One region of the Exiguobacterium sp. SH4S7 genome, then DNA from elsewhere that is predicted to be linked to it. Evidence: riboswitches for the same ligand, from Rfam matches in the RefSeq annotation. Region 1 holds a riboswitch; the other holds the start of a gene.
The links. Region 1 has a riboswitch for FMN ahead of ribD (bifunctional diaminohydroxyphosphoribosylaminopyrimidine deaminase/5-amino-6-(5-phosphoribosylamino)uracil reductase RibD). Riboswitches for the same ligand answer to the same signal wherever they lie in the genome.

Region 1 (3,408 bases):
CGTCATGCCACGAACCGAACGTCTTGACGATGTGGTAATGGCTCGGTGCTTTCGGATGTAGTTTCCGCCATTCTTGATATTTCTTCAGCGTGATGATCGAACCCATGTCCCGTGAATAGAGGGCAAGCGTCTCGACGATATCATCGCGTGTATATTTTGGCATTTTATCGGGTAAATCAACGGCGATTTCCCCATGCCATTCATAGCCGGCGATGGCGAGTGCCTCGGCCCATGATCCGAACTGTCGAATGATCGATTCGGGAGACGGCCAGTTTTGCTCCATCGCGAAACGACGATAGACAGAGCGACGAGGACGTTCCTTTAATAAATCCCCGAGCAAACGAATACAGTGAATCATGCGTTGCTGTTCGGTTGATAAGTGATGAGTATTAGTGGATAGCGTTTGACTCAATGATGGTTCCTCCTTCCATGGACTCATATCTGAACCGACAATGATGACGAAAGTGCTTCTACAATCATACTATCGGATAGTTTTTACGATTTATAAGCGCTTTTGTAAGTTTTTTATGTTAAAAATGGGACGTGATAGGTCTAAAGTCGGATGAAAGATTGAAAAAAAAGGTAACAGGTATATTACAAATTTAATATTATATGGGTTCATTTGTAAACAAAAAGTTTTATTTTTGGTAATTTATATGAATTCCATACAAAAATGTACCCAGCTGGACAATGGGGTCATCACCGTTGTCCAGTTGAGTACACCTCTATAATAAATTTAATTTTCAGACTAATCAATAAAAGTTTTCAAAATATACGAATTTTTTTTTAAGGGTGGTCAATGAAACTGTGATTCTGCTAAAATAGCCGCATTGAGCGAATTTGAGAAAAGAGGATATTATGATATGACAATATGGTTATTTTACTTGCTGCTTGGTCTCGTCCAAGGGTTCACGGAGCCGATCCCGATTTCGTCGAGCGGTCATTTGGTCATCTTCCAAGAGCTATTCAATATCGAATTACCTGGGCTGTCGTTCGAGATTTTCGTCAACTTTGCGTCGCTCCTCGCCGTCTTGACGATTTATCGCCAAGATGTCGTCCGCCTCGTCGTCAGTCTGTGGACGTTCTTATTTAAGAAAGACCGCAGCGAGGATACGATGATCGACGTCAAGTTCATCGGTCTCTTGCTCGTCGCGACCGTACCGGCCGGCGTGCTCGGCGTGTTATTCGGAGATTGGATCGGTGAGACGCTCAGCGGCGTCGCGACGGTCGGCTACACATTGATTTTGACCGGGGTCGCACTTTGGTTCATCCGCAACATGCGCGGGAATAAAGGTGACGGCGGTATCACGTTACGTGACGCCATCTTGATCGGTCTCGCCCAAGCGGTCGCGCTTATCCCCGGGATCAGCCGCTCGGGTGCCACGATCGTCATGGCGATGTTGCTCGGCATTAAACAAGAGTCGGCGCTCCGGTTCTCGTTCTTCTTGTTCATCCCGGTCAGTCTCGGGACGATGATCTTGGACGGGCCGGCACTCTTCACCGACCCGGCGACGCGTGATCTGTTCGGTCCGCTCGTCTTGGCGTTCATCGCCTCGTACGCGCTGACGGCCATCTCGCTCAAATGGTTCCAGCACATCATGGCGAAGGGGGAGCTCAAGTACTTCTCGTTCTATTGCTGGATTGTCGGTTTGCTCGTCGTCTTGTTCTTGGCTTGATTGGAAGCGCTGCTCATCGGAGTGGCGCTTTTTTGCGCTTTTAATTTTGCCTTCGATTCTTTTTTGCGCTAAAGTAAAGGAGTACAAACAAATATTCCTTCGGGGTCGGGTGCAATTCCCAACCGGCGGTGATGGGCGCGAGCCTTAAGTCCGTGACCCGGGCGCACGTGTGCGAACGGTGGATCTAGTGCGATTCTAGAGCCGACAGTATAGTCTGGATGGGAGAAGGAAAAAAGACAGGTCCTCGTGACCTGTGCTTCGTCGTACGTTTTTCTGTAAAGAAAACGTTTATTTGGCTCGCCCAATGACGACTGAGACCTCCCGCCGAGACCCTAAGGACATCCTTAGGGTCTTTTTGTTTGTACGAAACAAGGAGGGAGAACGATGCAACAGTACATGCAACAAGCAATCCAATTGGCCAAGTCCGCTACCGGACAGACCGGTGTGAATCCGCTCGTCGGGGCCGTCGTCGTCAAAGACGGTCGCGTCGTCGGATTCGGTGCCCATTTGAAGGCCGGTGAACCGCACGCCGAAGTACACGCCATTCGCATGGCCGGTGCGTCCGCATACGGTGCGACGATTTACGTCACGCTCGAGCCGTGCTCGCACTACGGGAAAACGCCGCCATGTGCCGACTTGCTGATCGAGTCGGGCATCAAGCGCGCCGTCATCGCGATGGAAGACCCGAACCCGCTCGTCGCAGGGAAAGGTGTCGCCCGTTTGAAGGCGGCGGGGATCGACGTCGAAGTCGGTCTGCTCGAAGACGAGGCCCGTGCGCTCAATCCGGCGTTCCTACGTTCGCTTGAGACGAAACGGCCGTACGTCGTATTGAAGACGGCGACGAGCCTAGACGGGAAAGTCGCGCTCGACACGGGTGAGAGCCAGTGGGTGACCGGGACTGAAGCGAGACGTGACGTCCACGAACTACGGGCGACGGTCGATGCCGTCTTGACTGGAATCGGGACCGTGCTCGCCGACGACCCTGCCTTGACCGTCCGGCTCGACACGCCGACACGTCAGCCGCTTCGGGTCGTCCTCGACCGCGAGCTCCGCTTACCGCTCTCGAGTCAGCTCGTCCGGAGCGCGAAAGACGTGCCGGTGCTCGTCTATACGCTGTCCGGTGATGAAGTGAAACGGACCGAGCTCGCTCAAAACGGTGTCGAGCTTGCCGACTATTCGACACTCGACAACGTCCTTCGTGACTTGCATGGTCGCGGCGTCGGCCGTTTGCTCATCGAGGCGGGACCGACGCTCGTGACGTCACTCTTTGACGGACGATACGTCGACGAATGGGTCATGTATCAGTCACCGCGCGTGTTCGGTGGGAACCGAGGCGTCTATCGCTCGAGCCAAGCCGGGCCGTTAGATGCGATCGAGCGCTTCGCGATCGGCTCGGTCGAGACGGTCGGTACCGATATCAAGCTCGTCATGAGAAAGGGGGAGTCCGATGTTCACGGGAATCGTTGAAGAAATCGGCAGTGTGAAAGCAGTGAAGCGGAACGGGCCGTCGCTACGGCTCACGCTCGCGGGCAAGATCGTGTTAGAAGACGTGAAGCTCGGCGACAGCATCTCGGTGAACGGGATTTGCCTGACCGTGACGGCGTTTGATCAAACGAGTTTTGCCGTCGACGTCATGCCGGAGACGCTCAAAGCGTCAAGTCTAGACGGGGTCCGCCCTGGAACGGACGTCAACCTCGAGCGGGCGATGCCGGCGAACGGTCGCTTTGGCGGT
Region 2 (3,408 bases), 210 kb from region 1:
TCAAAAACTGGGGCATGGAGTTTGAGAAAAACACGATCCGTGTCGACTCACGAATGGAGACAACAGTCGCAGGCATCTTCGCTTGCGGTGACATCGCCACGTACGAAGGCAAAGTGAAATTGATCGCGACCGGCTTCGGTGAAGCACCGATCGCCGTCAACCAAGTGAAGCAGCTTGTCGACCCGACAGCGCGTCACCCACAACATTCAACCTCGGTATTTGCCGGGAAATAAAGACTGGCCTCTCATCTGCGAACGATGAGAGGCCGTTTTTTCATTTGCGGATCGTTTGAATGATGACACGGTCAATCCAATCATCGAGTTGCGTGAACACGAAGCCAGCTTTTTTCGCCTCGGCGTTCGACATGTAGTAGTCGACGTCCGTATCGTACGGGGACGACTCCCCATCCTTAATGATTTGGACCGGTTTACCGATATGCTGTCCAATTCGTTCCATGAGCGCACCTAGCGAGATGAGGCCGTCGCTCGCGGCGTTGAACGGCCCCCTCACGTCGGCACGGCCGACCCATTCCAAGAAAGCTGCCGCCTCGAAACTCGAGATGAATCCCATCAACGCCTCCGGATGATGTAATACGATCGGTTCTTCGTTCCGAACCGCGTCGACATAAAATTTTAACCGGTCGGTGTAATCATCCGGCCCTAGGACGATCGGCAACCGCACCGTCGTGACCGGGAACGAGGCCCGATGGAAGAAGTACGATTCGGCCTCTCGTTTCCCTTGTCCGTAATCGTGTTCCGCGTCAAGGTGATATTCATGATGGAGCGGATTGAAGTCGCTCTCTTTTAAAGCTGCCTCTGGCGCATAGACGGACATCGTAGACGTGAGCACATATTTCCCGACCCGGTCCATGAAGGCGTCTGTCGCAATCTTCGCCTGATACGGATTGAAACAAATATTGTCGTAGACGAGGTCATACTCGTTACGTGCGAGGTCTTTCATCGTCGCGACCGACTGACGGTCGCCTTTAATGGAGCGGATCCCTTCCGCTTCCGGCACTTGCAGCTGTCCGCGCGTGACAATCGTCACGTCGTCCCCGGCTTCAGCGAGCCGCAGTGCGAGCCGTTTCCCAAAGTAACGTGAGCCACCAAAAATCAACACTTTTCTCATCACTCCTACCCCCTTCTCATCCTTCTTCCACCAATATTCCCGTTCATTTCCTCTCATTAACATACTCACCAAAAAAGGTTGCCGAACATGTCGGCAACCCGTCTATCGTTTAGCAATCCCCGGGCGTGCCGGCGTTCGCCGCCGTCCGGAAACTCGAGCCGCAACCGCACGTCGCGATCGCGTTCGGATTTTTGATCGTGAAGCCACCGCCGAGCATCGACTGCTTATAGTCGATTTCGAGCCCGTCGACGACACCGTGGTCAGCTTCGGCGACGATGACGCGGACGCCATGATGGTCGAACTGGACATCCTTGTCCGTCTTGTCTTCATCGAACCCCATCCCGTAGGATAAGCCGGTACACCCACCGCCTTGGACTTTAATGCGTAAGAATTGGGCTTCAGGGCGTTCGGTCTGTTTCATCATATCGATGACTTGTAGTGCGGCTGGCTCTGTTAAATGAATCATCTGAACTCCTCCTCATTTATCTTCACTTCAAGTCAACTGACTTGTGATTTTGTGAAATATCTTGTATAACTAAACTGTAACAAAAAAAATTAAATCGTTCCATCTTCGGGGCAGGGTGAAATTCCCGACCGGCGGTATTGAAGACAAGTTCTTCTCAGCCCGTGAGCGAGCAAGGCGTTGCTTGCTGATTTCGTGAGATTCGAAAGCCGACAGTAAAGTCTGGATGGGAGAAGATGGCGGCATCCGACCGATATCCGGATGTTTTCTTTGGCGTGGTTTAAACGTTGATGAGAACATCTATTTCGTATGCGCGTAAACTCTCCCGATTGTTCACACAATCGGGTTTTTCTATGCGACGGGTGCCATTCATCAAGGAGCGACAAAAGGAGAGATTTTGATGAAAACAACGCGCAACAAACGATTGACAACACTGGTGACGCTATCGATGCTCGGGGCGATTTCATTCGTCCTCATGCTCTTTAACTTCCCGCTGCCCTTCCTGCCACCCTTCCTGAAAGTGGATTTCAGTGACATCCCAGCGCTCGTCGCCGGTATCGTCTTCTCGCCACTCGCAGGTGTCGTGGTCGTCGCTCTAAAAAACGTCCTCTACTATGTCTTTAACGGTGGCGGCGTCCCGGTCGGTGAAGTCGCGAACTTCTTTGCAGGTGTCGCATTCATGTATCCGGTCGCTTGGTTCTACCATAAACGTAAAACGAATAAAGCGCTCGCTTCAGGCCTCGTGGCAGGTACGATCACGATGGCGATCAGCTTGGCGATTTTGAACTACCTACTCATCTTACCAGCTTACGCGTTCTTCTTCGGAATGGCCGAGATGGCCGATCCAGCAGTCAAGACGAACCTCGTCCTGTACGGTATCTTACCGTTCAACTTGATTAAGGCATTATTGATCACCGCCTTGTTCGTCCCGCTCTTCCTGAAGTTGAAGCCGTGGATCGAACGTCAACAAATGCAACTGCAAGCTTAATACACAAGCACCCAAAGGAACTTCTCCCTTGGGTGCTTTTTTCGATGCGGATAGTTACATGAACGAACAAGAGCGCCCACCGGAGTGAGCGCTCTTGTTCGTGAATAACGATTAGAGAAGAAGACCAGCGAGAGTCGCTGACATCAAGTTCGCAAGCGTACCTGCGAGAATCGCGAGGACACCCATACGTGCGATGTCGTTACGACGGTTCGGAGCCATACCACCAAGACCACCGAGAAGGATGGCGAGTGATGAGATGTTGGCGAATCCACAGAGTGCGAACGCGATCATCGCTTCTGTACGAGCTGACAAATCACCTGAACCGATGATCGGTGCGAACTCAGAGAAGGCAACGAATTCGTTCAAGACGAGTTTTTGTCCAAGGAAGCTACCGAATTGTACGGCATCTGCCCATGGTACACCGATGACGAACGCGAGCGGTGCAAACACGTAACCAAGGATCAACTGAAGTGAGAGACCTTCTAGACCGAACCAGCCACCGATTCCACCGAGAAGCAAGTTGACGAGTGCGATCAATGAAACGAAGGCAAGAAGCATCGCACCGACGTTCAACGCGAGGAACAACCCGTCTGACGCACCGCGAGCGGCCGCATCGACGAAGTTTGCTGCTTTGTTCTCTTCATCTTCTGCAATCTCGATATCATCATCCGGAGTTTCTGTTTCCGGGACGATGATTTTCGCAAACATCAAACCAGCAGGCGCTGCCATGAAGCTCGCTGCGAGCAAGTACTCGAGCGGAACACCGAGCGCGGCGTATCCAGCAAGTACCGAACCGGCAACCGACGCAAGACCACCGACCATGACGGCA

Region 2: another riboswitch for FMN. It lies ahead of EVJ29_RS01840 (ECF transporter S component); the one in region 1 lies ahead of ribD (bifunctional diaminohydroxyphosphoribosylaminopyrimidine deaminase/5-amino-6-(5-phosphoribosylamino)uracil reductase RibD).

Annotation. Positions count from the first base shown of each region.
Region 1 is NZ_SJUT01000001.1:163,353-166,760, forward strand. It holds gene EVJ29_RS00745 (homing endonuclease associated repeat-containing protein) at 1-412, opposite strand, end outside; gene EVJ29_RS00750 (undecaprenyl-diphosphate phosphatase) at 864-1,676, shown strand; FMN riboswitch at 1,768-1,910, shown strand; gene ribD (bifunctional diaminohydroxyphosphoribosylaminopyrimidine deaminase/5-amino-6-(5-phosphoribosylamino)uracil reductase RibD) at 2,061-3,143, shown strand; gene ribE (riboflavin synthase) at 3,124-3,408, shown strand, end outside.
Region 2 is NZ_SJUT01000001.1:370,103-373,510, reverse strand. It holds gene EVJ29_RS01855 (NAD(P)/FAD-dependent oxidoreductase) at 1-233, shown strand, start outside; gene EVJ29_RS01850 (epimerase) at 274-1,128, opposite strand; gene EVJ29_RS01845 (HesB/IscA family protein) at 1,238-1,594, opposite strand; FMN riboswitch at 1,692-1,833, shown strand; gene EVJ29_RS01840 (ECF transporter S component) at 1,992-2,579, shown strand; gene EVJ29_RS01835 (NupC/NupG family nucleoside CNT transporter) at 2,691-3,408, opposite strand, start outside.